One region of the Desulfofarcimen acetoxidans DSM 771 genome, then DNA from elsewhere that is predicted to be linked to it. Evidence: riboswitches for the same ligand, from Rfam matches in the RefSeq annotation. Region 1 holds a riboswitch; each other region holds the start of a gene.

Region 1 (4,826 bases):
AGCCGGGACTATGAGCAATGAAATTTCCTATCAATGGTATTCCAGCACTGATGGGGAAACTTATGCGCCGATAGAGGGTGCAACCGGTTATACCCTAACCCCGAGCATATTGGACACGGCGGGTGTCATCTATTATAAGTGCACGGTTACTGATAATTTCACCAGTTTAAGCGGCAAAACATATACCAGCTCAATAGATTCCGCAGTCGCAGTCATTCGATTCATAGGCGGATTCGGCCAATGGAACGGCAGCGGTAAGCAAGACGATCCTTTCCTGCTGGAAGATGTGCAGGATATTGAAGAGCTTCGCGAATTGGTCAATACCGGCACAAGCTTCGCGGACTACTATTTTAAAATGAACGCGGATATTACCCTGCCGGACGGCTGGGTGCCCGTAGGTTCTGTTAAGGAAGGTTCCGCCAACGAAGGCGCCGGAGCCAATATTAATCCGTTTTCCGCGAACTTTGACGGCGGCGGACACACGATCACCATACCGGCCGGCGGCAAGCCGCTGTTTGGGTATGTCAGGCTGGCGACGATAAGCAACCTGCAGATTTACGGGACCGAAATTGCCGGAGCGGCATTGATTGATAATTATACAATTGACTACGGCCCCGGCGGTCAGTACTCTGATGTGCCGGCGTATACGGCGGATATTAAAAACGTTACGCTTAAATCAGGTTCCAAAACGCTCGGCTCCGGCTTGGTCAACGGAAACGGGTCCGGGGAGAACAATATATATTTCACCGGATGTGTTGTCGAATCCGGTGTTACCGTCGGTTATGACAAGAGCAGGTCCAATGTCGGCTCGCTAATCTCCAGCCTGAACGGCAATATTCTCAACTGCGTCAGCTATGCGGATGTATACGGGACTAACCATGTGGGCGGACTCGTGGGAGAGAAGGGGCAATCGATGGGCTACTGCACTGTTTGGGACAGCGCCTTCCATGGAACCGTTACGGCAAGCGGCCAATTCGCAGGCGGGATCATGGGCAGCGGATATTTGGCCGGTTCGGCGCCCAACAGCCCCTGTGTATCCATTCAGAATTGCTCCGTTACCGGAACCGTTACGGCTTCGGACTATATCGGCGGGGTCTTCGGTGGTGAAGGCGGCGTTTCTGAGTGCTGGGAAAACGGTATTGGCTATATTCAGAACAATTATTTCAGCGGAACGCTTACGGCAACTTCCGGCAATGCTGCTCATGTAGGCGGAGTAATCGGCTACATGCACTCGCTGGACCGCTACAATATTATTTCCAATAACTACTATATGGAAGGTTCCGGGGTGGACAGTGGCATAGGAGCTGTGGCTGCCGTTGACAAATCCACCGGGCTTTACAGCCGCGGTGATGACCCCACAGGCGCGGACGCGGACAAGCTTACTAAATCATTCACGTCCGGGGAACTGACCGACGGGACTCTGCTCAGCGTGCTGAACGCGGGAATAAACAGCAGCGGGAACTGGACGGCCGGTTTCGACGGGAAGCCTGTAGTTGGAAGCACACGTCATATTCTGATGATTACGGTCGACGGCATCCAAAGCAACCGTTTTTCGTCCAACGATATAAACGACATTTATACCAAGAACATTACGGTACTTTACAGCGACAGGTCCACACAGTCGGTCAGCGCCAATGGTGCGACGGTTGAGGGCTTTAATACAACGTCCACCGGTTATAAAACCGTTACGGTAACGCTGCAAAACCACACCTATATTTTCCGGCTTCAAGTTACTACTGCCACAGGCGCAACCGGCAGTGATCTGAACAGCGACGGAAGTGTTAATGTGCAGGATCTGATCCTGGTGGGCCAGCATATTGGTGAGAGCGGTACCCCTGGCTGGATTGATTTTGATCTTAACAGTGACGGCACTGTGGATGTATTGGACATGATCCTGGTGGGCCAGCAATTTACAGCTTGAGAGATGTTGATTAGGAAAATAATTTAAGGGCTGCCCGAGTATGTACTTCTAAAATACGGTGCAAATATAAATTAATTCCTGCACGGTCCCGCCGCTGTGATGGGGAAATGTTTCATGTACAGGCCATTGGCTGCAAACCGGGAAGGTATGAAACATTGATTAACCATAGTCAGAAGACCTGCCTGAATTGCGCACTAATCTACTCTACGAGCGATGGAAGAGGTGCTAAAGTGCTGGCAAGCTAATGATTCAGTATTTTTAGCCTCTCGGCCCTACCGGTTGAGAGGCTTTTTTATTTGTTGGCGGCTACAAACTCGGCTGATTTGCCGTTACGGTTTGTTTGGGGACAACATCCTATGGCATCAAATATTATTTCGGATTTCCTGCCGGATGTTCACTTGGGGAGGCAAATTTCAATGACATGAGAAACCTTACGGGTAGAAGCTCCCGGGCTTGTCCCGAAGCAGGTTTGCAAAGAGGGTAGTAAAATGAATTCGCCGGAGACTCAAAATATTGAATTTTTTAATGATATTATCTGTTTTAGAATCGGCTGTGAAAAAATATTCATTTCCAAAGATGAGATCATTATGTTTTCCACTAACGGAAGAAAAGTAGATGTTCATACCCCCTCATGCAGGTTCACCGTCAATATCACCCTCAATGAAATACAGAAGAAACTGGATGATACCATCTTTTTCAGGTCCCACCAGTCCTATCTTGTAAATATTAAAATGGTTAAAAAAATTTTCAGCAAGGGCGAAACGCGCTGCATTGAGTTTCGCTTGATCAGTGAAACTGCGCAAATCAGTAAGGGCAATGAGCGCAAACTATTCGAGATGGTAAGAATCATTTGAGCCACTTTTGCAGTGCAGAACCGGCTTTTATAAGTTGGTTCAAGGTGAATAACAGCAAATATCCAGTACATGCCGCAAATAAGTACGTGCCGAGTATACATGAGTAATATGAAAATTTGCTTAAAATAACTTGTATGTCTAAAAAAAAACTTGACAATGCTTTTGGCGAATATTTCATATTCTTATGTATATTATGTTGTTTTTTATATATGTACAGTATATTTTCCTGCTTATGCTTAATGAAGAACTTTTTGCTATAATTATTATAGCAGTTAAATAACTGAATATTTAATCCAAGCAAGAGTAACGGAATCGGGTTAGAGTCCCGAACGGTACGGCCACTGTAAGCCGAGCTTACTCCATCGGACAGTTGTCCGGTCCATTGGCGCAAATGCCGAGAAGGAGGAGAAAAGCGTTGAAGCAAGTCAGGAGACGACTCTTGCATTAGATTGGCCCCCGGAACCGGGCTGGATAAAAAACCGTATCCGCCGCTTAATTGCGTGCGGTTTTTTTGTTGCATTAACTTTGCTGTGTATATGGAAGGGGTGATGCGTATGCTTGTGGATTGACAGGCACAAGCACGAGCGGCGTTTGTAGAAGGATTGAACACTGGGGATTGGAAAATTAAAATTTGCTAAAGGGGGTTTTTGTATTGTTTAAGAAACGTACAATAATGCTGACCATGATCATGGTTCTCGTCATGGTTCTCAGCTTTGCCGGCGGCGCCTTTGCCAATGAATATCCTAATCTCACCACGTATGACGGTGTGCCTTTCACTGCAGATGTAGATGCAAACGATGCTAACGCACAAACTGTTGAATTGTATGCCGCTCCGGCCGATGCAAGTTGGATGCCGTATTGGTTTGATAATGAACAGGATGCAGAGGATGTCGAGTGGGCTGTTGTCGGTGGCAGTGTCAGCGGCGTTACGGTGGCAGAACAAGCTCCGTTTTATGTAGACGAAGACTTTTATTATGCGTATGCCGTTGTCACCGTTGCTCCGGGTACCAATCCTGGAACTGCCAGTATTGTAGCCAGTACGCCGGAAAGTGCCTATGTCAATTTTACGGTAGTGGTGAATGGCCCCACAGCTGACCCCTACGATGACACTGCCGATGTGAACTTTGAGGTCTATAATTCAAACGGCGCTTTGCTGTCTTCCGGGGATGGCAATGTGCAGGGCAATGACTTTTACTCTGGCAGGTCCTTTGTTACGGCCATGGATGGCGTGGTGCGGATGATGATGGAAGATGTGATTGACAATTATAGCGCCTCCGGTGCATTTGTTACCGGCATGACAATTGATAGTGTGAATTACACGCCTCCTTATCCCGCGGGCTGGATGTATCGCATATACCGCGAGGGCGGTACCTCTGGACAGTATGATGTGGTGGCAATTTCCGAGGTCATAGGCGCGGATGACATCCGATTAGAGGATGGGGATTATATCCAGTGGCGTATCGGAGAGTATGATGATCACGATTTCCCGGCGTATATCAACCGCTAGACATAAGTAAAGGCATGGTTGCCATGCTCTTTTAGATTTTCAGTAAATCCGGTCCGGGAACTGTTTTAAGCCCCGGTCCGGGTTTTATTGTATTATCAAAAATCAGGAAAACAGAGGTCATTTAAAGAGAAGGCAATTCACAATCAGAAAGAAAGGGAAGGATAATGGTACTCAACTGGAAAAAAGCAATGTACACAGCACTAATGCTGCTGGCCGCATTTATACTGGCACTGGCCATGCTTCCGGCGCAGAGCGCCTGGACTAATCAGGAGGCTGCAACGGATTCCGTGGTTACGGCAACTTACAATGATTTGGATATGGTAGTGCCGGCGGAGGATGAGATTGCAAAATCCTCTGTGGCCGCCGCAACTTACAGCTGTTCAGTGGAGGTTCAATACCCCAAAACTGCCAGCCGTAATGGCGGCCTGATCGACGACAACGCCGGCGATGCCATTGAAATATACAATTCCGCCGGTGAACCGGTGCCGGTGACCGCGCCGGAAGATACACAAACTGGAAAGAAAATAATTTTTAATGCCGAGCC
Region 2 (4,826 bases), 450 kb from region 1:
CATTAAGACAAACAATATCAGACCGGGCACCTTCTTCCTCTCCCTTTAATACAGCAAGAAAGCGTAAAACTTCCTCTTCTCTATTTTCTGAAGGAGCCAGTAAATGCATTTCACTACGTTTAATCCCTATATCCTCAGGAGCAAATGAATACATAATTATTTCACCGTTTTCCCTAAGCTCAGCAATAATTGTATGACCCAACGTGGAGGCTTCGTCCATCCCTTTAACCTCATCTTCAGCCAATCCATGTACAACAACAGCTTTCTTATAACCTATCTCACGCATAACTTGTGCAACAGGTTTTACGAGTTCTTTTGAATAAACCCCTCGTACACCATAGCGAGGTAAAGCGGGATTGGATAAAGAGCCTGAAATGTTTAATATTGTACCAAAAGAAATTTGTGAAAGCACCCTTCCTAAAGCCTGAGGATGTACTTTGGGGCTCATTCCATTAAAAATACCTATGCCGGCTTTTTCGATACTCTTTTTTACAATCTGTGGACTGCATTCTACATCCACACCCAGTTTTTCTAAAATATCTATTGTTCCACACACTGAGGTTATCGCCCTTGCCCCATGCTTGGCCATCCTGATTCCGGCAGCCGCAGCTATAATAGAAGCTGCCGTACTTATATTAAAAGTTTTTATTGTATCCATCCCGGTACCACAATTATCAACCAGCGGTTCAGGAACATCAGGAATAACTTTAACGGTATCTAACTCATAGATAGCTTCCCAGCACCCGGCAATTTCCTCAACCGTTTCTCTTTTTGATGTTAATGCAGCTAAAAAAGCACCCTGCTGCATTTCAGATTGCTGGTTTAACAGTATTTGAGAAAATGCTTCTTTTGCTTCATGCCGGGATAAATCTTCTTTATTTATTAACTTAGTAATAATATGACCAAATTCTTTAGCTTGCTCAATAAGCATATTAAATCCTCCATTATTCAAAATTTATAACAATTTTCATTTCCTTCATATCAGCAATCATTTTTATACCGGATATAACTTCTTCCAACTGGATACACCGGGTGATCATATCTTTAACCTTCACCTTTTCTGTTACCAGCATTTCCACGGCAGTTCTGTTGTGCAGTGAAGAACAACCATAAGCCCCGTAAACCCTGAGTTCTTTATAGTGAATAAGATTAAAATCTACTTTTATGGAACCGAAATTCATCATTAATCCACTAAAAAAACCAAATCGGCCTCTTTTACTTAGCATGGCCAGACCTGTACCGACAACATCAGGGTCCGGACAGCACGGAATAACGACATCTGCTCCCCTTCCACCGGTAACTTCCATAACTTCTTTAATAGAATTAGTTTGTAAAGGATTTACACAATAGTGAAATTCTCTATTTTTAGCGATAGCTAACCTGTTTTCATTAATTTCTATAAGAATTACTTTATTTGCACCTCGGGCAACAGCCAATTTTGCATTTAGAATACCCAGTGGTCCTGCGCCAAAGATAATTACAATATCACCAAGACCAACCTGTAAACTTTCCTGCATATTAATGCTGCATGCCAATGGCTCTGTAATAGCAGCTTCTTGAAAAGACAATTCTTCGGGAATTTTGTTTAGCACTCCGCAGCTTACGCCATTGTTAGGAACTAACACATACTCTGCAAAACCACCATCGTAATGAAAGCCCATTATTTGCACATAATCACACATATGATGCAATCCTTGAAGACAATAACTGCAGCTCCCACAAGGTAAACCAGGAGCCACCTGAACCCGGTCTCCTAATTTAACTTGAGTTACGCCTTCACCCATTTCAACAACAGTACCGGCTATTTCATGACCTATTATTCTAGGTAAACGTAAATCCCGCTGGCCATACATATAGGCCTTCATATCAGTTCTACACATACCACAGACCCCAACCTTAATTAACACCTCCCCCTGCTTACATTTTGGTGTTGGTACATTCGTTATCCGCAGCTTATTAATCCCTTCCAGCAATGCAGCCTTCATATCATCCTCTCCTTTGGAAGTTAACCTAATTTTCCTTTGAATATCTCCTCATTTTCTGAAGATATATAAACAAAAAAATCCACGCCAAAAAAATGGCGTGGATTTCCAAGTCCTCACCTAAGCTAACCTTATACTCGAGGCAGCATAGAATAATTTCAGGCAGGTCTCCTGACTTAGGTTCATCACCTTTAATGCCCCTTCCCCCATAACGGAGTGGTTTATGGCACTGGCTCCCCTTCACAGTGGCGGGTCCGTCCGGGAATTGCACCCGGTTCCCTATTCTTCCTTTGTAAAGAACACCTGAAACCTAAAATAATATCAAGTTATTACCAATATTATAATTCTTAATTTTTTGACCTGTCAAGAATAATATTCAAAAGCATAGGCACAAACTGGGGGAGGTTCATTGTGTCACCTCCTGTGTCACCCCGTCCTGTTAACGACTTTTGGTGGCATAGACATATCCTTTTAGGAATTCGACCCATGTAGAAAATATTTTCCTACGATCTAAGAAAATCATAGTACATTTTATAAATTGAAAAAATTTAAACTATTTTGCTCAATTAAGGTCATAAATCATACTTTTCTTATATCAGAGAAAAGATTAATATTAACTAGTGTGACAAAGATGTCGCATTATCATTCTATCCAAGGTGTGACATCGCCGACACACTTTGGATATTTTGCGTTAATTTAATGGGATTAATAATAGTATAGTCGTTCTAAAACTATACTTTTAAAATTAACAAAATAGCGGGGGAAAAAATGGCTAAATTATCTACAATAAAAGAAACTCGAGCAAGAGATGTTCGATATGAAGCTAAAACTACGGTTAATAAAGGTCTATTAATATTACTAATGCTGCTTTTTATTGGTGCTGCATTAGTGTTGATACCTAGTATAAATCATAATGTATCAACAGGCATATCAGCAATTAATTCTCAAGGCGGTCAAGTGAATCAAGACTCTATACAGTACAGTACAATTTTTGATACGCTAAAATATGAGCGTTCTATTCATATCCTGGCCATGCTGCTTGTAGGTTTCGGATTTCTTATGGTTTTTGTAAGACATCATGGGTATAGTTCACTCACAGCAACCTTACTTGTTGTAAGTGTAGCCATACCTATGTACACGATAATAAAAAGTTTTGGAGGAGAAGGTTTTAGTAAACCCACAATAAGCATAGATACACTTCTCTGTGCAGAGTTTGCTGCTGCAGGTTTACTTATTGCGATTGGTGCTCCACTTGGACGTTTGAAAATGGATCAATATATTATAATGGGCATATTATTTGTACCGGCTTATATACTTAATGAATGGCTGATACTTGATAGTGGTATGTTTAAGGGATTTCTTGATACTGGTGGCTCAATAATAATCCATGCTTTTGGTGCATATTTTGGGTTGGGAGTAATTACGAATACCTTATCTAAATTTAAAGGTGATGCTGTATGTGAAAGCAATATAAACTCGAATTTATTTTGCATGCTGGGTAGTATGGTTTTGTGGCTCTTTTGGCCATCATTTACAAGTGCAATTGTAGCTCCTGAAAGAGTTGTATTAACTGCAATAAACACGATTTTTGCTTTATGCGGTGCAACTTTAGCAACGTATATTTTTACGAAAATAATTAGGGGCAAAATTGAAATTGCAGATATTGCAAATGCTGCACTTGCAGGTGGTGTTGCGATAGGTTCAACTTGTGACATGACGACTCCAGGTTACGCAATGCTAATTGGAATCGCTGCGGGGGCATTAAGTGTAATTGGTTATACTACTATAGCACCCCAACTTGAAAAACTTATAAGAGGAACCGATACATGTGGAATTAACAATTTACATGGAATGCCCGGACTACTAGGCGGTGCGGCAGCAATATTTATAACTGGGAAAGCTGGAACTCAATTATCGGCAATAGTTGTTACTGTTTGTATAGCATTCATTTGTGGGAAAATAACTGGTACAGTAATTGCCTTTTTGAGCAAAAAGGAACTCCCATATAATGACAAAGACGAATATATTGTTGCATAAAAAACAGATCCCTTATGTAAATGATTATTACTTCTATAAATACAAGGATGCCAAGAGTCAACCAGAATATTCTGCAACTCTCGTTTAAAAACATTCTTGCTAAAATAAAATTAAGGCCAATTGGCCTTTTTTTTATATTCTTTCATTCCCTACCCTATTTGCTAAACTCACCCTCCATCTCCCGTTGTATTATTTTGGAATTCACATGTAATCTATGAGTAAAATTGTTATAGAAAAATAAAATTTATTACCAATTATCAGTGAAAGTAAATATTTCTTCTATGGATGCATTAAATATTCTTGCAATATCATAAGCCAACTTAAGAGAAGGATTATATCTTCTGGCTTCTAGACGTACTATTGTCTCTCGCCTAACACCTACCAGTCTAGCTAATTCATCCTGGGATAGATTTGCCTGTATGCGATATCGTTTTAAATTTGTTATTAACTTTGCCATTTTTCTCACCATGTTTTTTAAAATTTGCAATAATATGTTAGGACAAATCAGTAAAACATTTTAATTCTATAGACTTTTAGGGTCGGCAAAAAATGAAGTCAGCATAAAATAAAAAACGCCCTGGGAGAAGTATCTTCTTTCCACAGAGCGCCTTAGCTCGCAAAACATCATTGTTTAAAAATATTAAGTTAATTATTACTCCCCTGGAACCTCTGCTATATTCTATAATTAACTGTTTTAGGCTATTCCTCAAGACGACACAACCACTACAATTTTTACCTTTAGCAAAAGATGTATATATTATATTCTTCCAGGGTAAATACTTTTCTTACACTTCATTCAAAAGAACT
Region 3 (4,826 bases), 210 kb from region 1:
TTAATGTTTGTATAGGAGGAATTGAGTAATGATTAAACAGGAGAACTTAAGAAATATTGCTATAATTGCTCACGTCGATCATGGGAAAACCACACTGGTTGACAGTATGTTAAAGCAATCCGGTATTTTTCGGGATAACCAGCATGTGGCTGAACGGATCATGGATTCCAACGATCTGGAAAAGGAACGGGGAATAACCATACTGGCCAAAAATACTTCTGTTCGTTATGATGAGACCAAGATAAATATAGTCGATACTCCCGGTCACTCGGATTTCGGGGGGGAAGTTGAGCGCGTCTTGAAAATGGTAGACGGTGTGCTGCTTTTAGTGGATGCTTTTGAAGGACCAATGCCGCAGACCAAGTTTGTCCTGCGCAAAGCACTGGAACTTAAACTTATGCCAATAGTAGTAATAAATAAGATTGATCGCCCGGATGCCAGGATATATGAAGTGGAAGATGAAATTTTAGGACTGTTTATTGATTTAGGCGCCAGCGAAGAACAGCTTGAATATCCGGTAATCTATACCTCAGCCAGAGCAGGTACGGCCTCTCTTGATTCAGAACAGTCCGGCACCGACCTGAGGCCTTTGTTTGGAGCTATATTGGAGCATGTTAAGGCACCGCAGGGTGAAGCAGAGTCTCCGCTGCAGTTATTGGTCAATAACACCGATTATGACTCTTATCAGGGACGCATGGCTGTTGGCAGAATCAGCAGAGGTAAAATGAACAGTGGACAGCAGGTAGCTTTGATAAATCATGATGGTAAAATTACGGCAGCTAAAATAGGCAGGTTATACGTTTATGAGGGCCTGGAGAGGGTAGAGGCTCTGGAAGCAGGTTGCGGTGAAATAGTGACCTTTGCCGGTTTAGCGGAGGTTAATATCGGTGATACAGTGGCCTGTAAGGATAACCCGCAGCAATTGCCGCCAATTACTGTCGACGAACCTACAATAAAAATGAACTTTATAGTTAATGACAGTCCTTTTGCGGGTCAGGAGGGAAAACACCTGACTTCACGGGAAATTCGCGCCCGCCTGTTTAAAGAAATCGAGAAAAATGTGAGTATGAGAGTGGAAGAGACGGCAGACACCGATGTCTTTGTAGTGAGCGGCAGAGGCGAACTTCACCTGTCTATATTAATAGAAAATATGCGGCGTGAAGCTTATGAATTGCAGGTATCCAAACCCGAGGTAATCTATAAAAGAGAAGCAGGACAGCTTTTAGAACCCATGGAACTGTTGGTTATTGATATTCCAGAAGATAAGATGGGCCCGGTAATGGAGATGCTGGGTGTACGCAAAGGTGAAATGATCAATATGATCAGCCAGAGCGGGGGACAGCTTCGCTTGGAATTCAATGTTCCGGCTCGGGGTTTGATTGGTTTTCGTTCTCATCTACTAACAGAAACCCGCGGTCATGCGGTGATGAATCACACCTTTAACGGTTACGAGCCTTTTAAGGGGGAAATGCAAAGCCGCTATCAGGGAGTTTTGGTGGCGCTGGAAACAGGAGAGGCTACAACCTATGGTCTTTATTCGGCACAAGAAAGAGGCACACTGTTTATTACACCGGGCACAAAAGTATATGAGGGCATGATCGTTGGTGAGAACAGCCGTGAACAGGATCTGGAAGTGAATGTATGTAAAAAGAAGCATTTGACCAATATGAGATCCAGTACAGCTGAAAACGCATTAAGATTGGAAGAACCCAGGCACTTTAGTTTAGAGGAAGCGCTTGAGTATTTAGATGATAATGAGTTGCTGGAAATTACGCCTTTGAGCCTGAGACTGCGCAAAAAAATATTGGACAAAGACAACCGTTACAAGGCCAATAAAAATTCTAAACCGGCATGATATGAAGGAACCGCATATCTGCCGGTTTTTTTTAGGGAAATTATAGTTGAAATGAATCCATGGATAAGTTAAGGTTAGTACTGCATAATTTTCAATGAGCATGAGTTCCTGTGACTGCAAGAAAGTCGCCTTAAGGCGGCTTTCTTGAGATGAGAGGGTTTGTGAAATTTTCGACTTTATATAATACAATTAACATTAATTTTACGTCCGTATAAGGTTAGCTAATTGCTTTTTAACATAAATCTGCTATTATATAAGTAAGAGTTGAATAATTAATGATTAGTGAATGGAGGTGTTATTTAGATGACCAGGGAATTAATTGAACGGATTTTGAGAGATGTCGGTTTGGAAAGCTTGGATGAGATTGAAACTGAAGAAGAAGACATGGAATGGTAAGACAGGAACTAAACTGGGGGGTGATTGTTATGGATATGCAAAGCTCTGTTAAGTAGGTCGGCACCACTGACAAAAGTGTGTGCCGGCCTTTACTTTTTACTCTAGGAAATTATGCCTATTAAGCATCCTTTTCACTTAAGTAATTAGTTAGTGCTTCCCGGATTATGGCTGTCAATTGTTTTCCACTCTTTTCTCGGTAATTATCTAATTTAATTTTTAATTCCGGATCAATTCTTACGGTCAACCGTGCATATTTATCTTTAACCATTATTAAACACCTCCTAAAATATGATATTAGTGGAATGATGTGGTTGTGATTAATAAATTATAAATTTTTTGTATTGACATCTTTTTTATATGGTGATAAACTATTTATACATAAAAAACTAAATAATGATTATCTGTCAGGTACCTTTAACAAGGATAATAGGGAAACAGGTGTGAGTCCTGTACGGTCCCGCCACTGTAAATGGTGAATTTGTTTTCGAAAAGCCACTGTAGGTATAAAAACTTATGGGAAGGCGGAAACAAATGATGAGCCATAAGTCAGGAGACCTGCCTGTCATTTTATACATAATTGGCCTTTCGGTGTAGAAGGTAATGTAGGTAACAATGTTATTGATACATTACTCTAGTCAAGCGGCTGGGGTTTTATAATTTATAAACCTAATTTTTCTAAAAATTTTACCCATCCTGTCTTTTTTTAGATTTCCCGGTATATATTTAAATACCGGGATTTTTTTTTGCTATTTATAAGTAACTTTTTTATTAACTTAAACCTTACCAAAGTCTATATCATGTTATAATAAAGTTAGTATAAATCTTCCTTTCAAAGATATAGTATAACTTAACAATATCAGGAGTGTGGTAAAATTGGAACGTGAATTAACTTTAGAACTGGTTAGGGTGACGGAAGCTGCCGCTCTGGCTTCAGCCCACTGGATGGGAAGGGGTAAAAAAATGGAGGCTGATGAAGCCGCTACCAATGCTATGCGAGATATGTTTGACTCGGTAGCCATGTGCGGTACGGTAGTTATCGGAGAGGGAGAGATGGATGAGGCTCCTATGCTCTATATCGGAGAAAAAGTTGGCTGTGCATGTTCCCCGAAGGTAGATGTAGCGGTTGATCCTCTGGAAGGTACCAATATACTGGCTAAAGGCCATCAGAATGCCATGAGCGTAATTGCTATTGCTGATCATGGCAATCTTCTGCATGCACCGGATATGTACATGCAGAAGCTGGCTGTGGGACCCAGGGCTGCCGGAAAGGTTCATATTGATGATCCTATAGAGAGAACCTTGGAAATAGTGGCAAAAGCTAATAATAAACGGATAAGTGACTGTACCGTTATGATCTTGGAGCGCCCCCGCCATGAGAAATTAATCGAAGCGGTACGCTGTGCCGGAGCCAGGGTAAGATTAATTGGAGATGGTGACGTGGCGGCAGCTATTAACGTTGCTTTTGATTTTACCGGTATAGATATTTGTGTTGGCAGCGGTGGTGCCCCGGAAGGGGTTATTGCCGCGGCTGCGCTGAAATCTCTGGGTGGAGAAATGCAGGGACGTTTACTTCCTGAAAGTGAAGAAGAATATAACCGGTGTTTAAAAATGGGTTTAAGCGATCCGGTGAAAATACTGTATATGGATGATTTGGTTAAGGGTGACGATGCTATATTTGCCGCTACCGGTGTAACTGACGGTGAACTGTTAAAAGGCGTTCGTTTTTTAGGCGGGGATCGGGCTGAAACTACCTCTCTCGTGACCAGAGCTAAAACAGGTACTGTTAGAACTATAAAAGCTATTCATTATTTGCCGAATAAGCCTAATCTGGCACATGAGTGTTTTACTAATAGTTATATAATTAGATAGGGTTAAAATATCAAATTTGATTTGTAGAAAAAAGAGAGCAGATTCCGATTCGGTATCTGCTCTCTTTCTTAGGCTTTGTTGAAAATCCTGGCCGTTTTGGCCGCTAAGTGGCCTAATTTAGGTATTCTCCCCAGTTCCTCGGCGGTTAGAATACCACCTAGTATTACCGTTAAAGCATAGATAGCTGCTCCGATAATAATACCTGTGATTGTGGCCATTCCGTTGCTTTGGGTGTATGTAATTACTAGATGATAAGACTCCCACACGCAGGCTGCCATTAATAAAGTGGCCAGACCGGGTTTAACAATAGTTGCTTTAAATTTAAAATTAAAGCCGACATACTTGGCAATAGTAGCAATATTGAGAGTTGATGATATAACAAACATTATTACCTGGGATATTGCTGCTGCTCTGATTCCTAATGGACTTGGGGTGAGGTAATAAGTAAAACCAATTTTAAAGATTATCCCAACTAATAAATTTCTGACCGGAATAGATATTTTGCCTATTCCTTGGAGCACTCCGGTAGTTACCAGGTGTATTGACCAGAATACGATGCTGAAAGCTACATAAGCAAGGGGAACGCCCGCCGGCTCATTGTTAAATATAAAAAGGGTCAGGTGAGGGGCCAGCACGAACAGTCCCGCTGCTGCCGGCAGTGCAAAAATGGTAGCCAGCCTTACACCCTGAGCAGCTTGCTGCCTGA

What was found. A riboswitch is a leader RNA that binds a small molecule or an ion and turns the genes downstream of it on or off. The one in region 1 is predicted to bind cobalamin.
Region 2: another riboswitch for cobalamin. It lies ahead of DTOX_RS07725 (zinc-dependent dehydrogenase); the one in region 1 lies ahead of DTOX_RS09700 (LytTR family DNA-binding domain-containing protein).
Region 3: another riboswitch for cobalamin. It lies ahead of glpX (class II fructose-bisphosphatase); the one in region 1 lies ahead of DTOX_RS09700 (LytTR family DNA-binding domain-containing protein).

Annotation. Positions count from the first base shown of each region.
Region 1 is NC_013216.1:2,103,833-2,108,658, forward strand. Features, by position in the region: gene DTOX_RS09695 (dockerin type I domain-containing protein) at 1-1,921, shown strand, start outside; cobalamin riboswitch at 1,908-2,121, shown strand; gene DTOX_RS09700 (LytTR family DNA-binding domain-containing protein) at 2,410-2,775, shown strand; cobalamin riboswitch at 3,060-3,230, shown strand; gene DTOX_RS09710 (hypothetical protein) at 3,407-4,282, shown strand; gene DTOX_RS09715 (cadherin-like beta sandwich domain-containing protein) at 4,447-4,826, shown strand, end outside.
Region 2 is NC_013216.1:1,656,777-1,661,602, reverse strand. Features, by position in the region: gene trpD (anthranilate phosphoribosyltransferase) at 1-931, opposite strand, end outside; gene DTOX_RS07725 (zinc-dependent dehydrogenase) at 945-1,985, opposite strand; cobalamin riboswitch at 2,127-2,304, opposite strand; gene DTOX_RS07715 (ammonium transporter family protein) at 2,751-4,019, shown strand; gene DTOX_RS07710 (helix-turn-helix transcriptional regulator) at 4,267-4,476, opposite strand.
Region 3 is NC_013216.1:1,893,514-1,898,339, forward strand. Features, by position in the region: gene typA (translational GTPase TypA) at 29-1,855, shown strand; gene DTOX_RS22105 (ribbon-helix-helix protein, CopG family) at 2,370-2,519, opposite strand; cobalamin riboswitch at 2,641-2,828, shown strand; gene glpX (class II fructose-bisphosphatase) at 3,125-4,120, shown strand; gene DTOX_RS08780 (putative polysaccharide biosynthesis protein) at 4,189-4,826, opposite strand, start outside.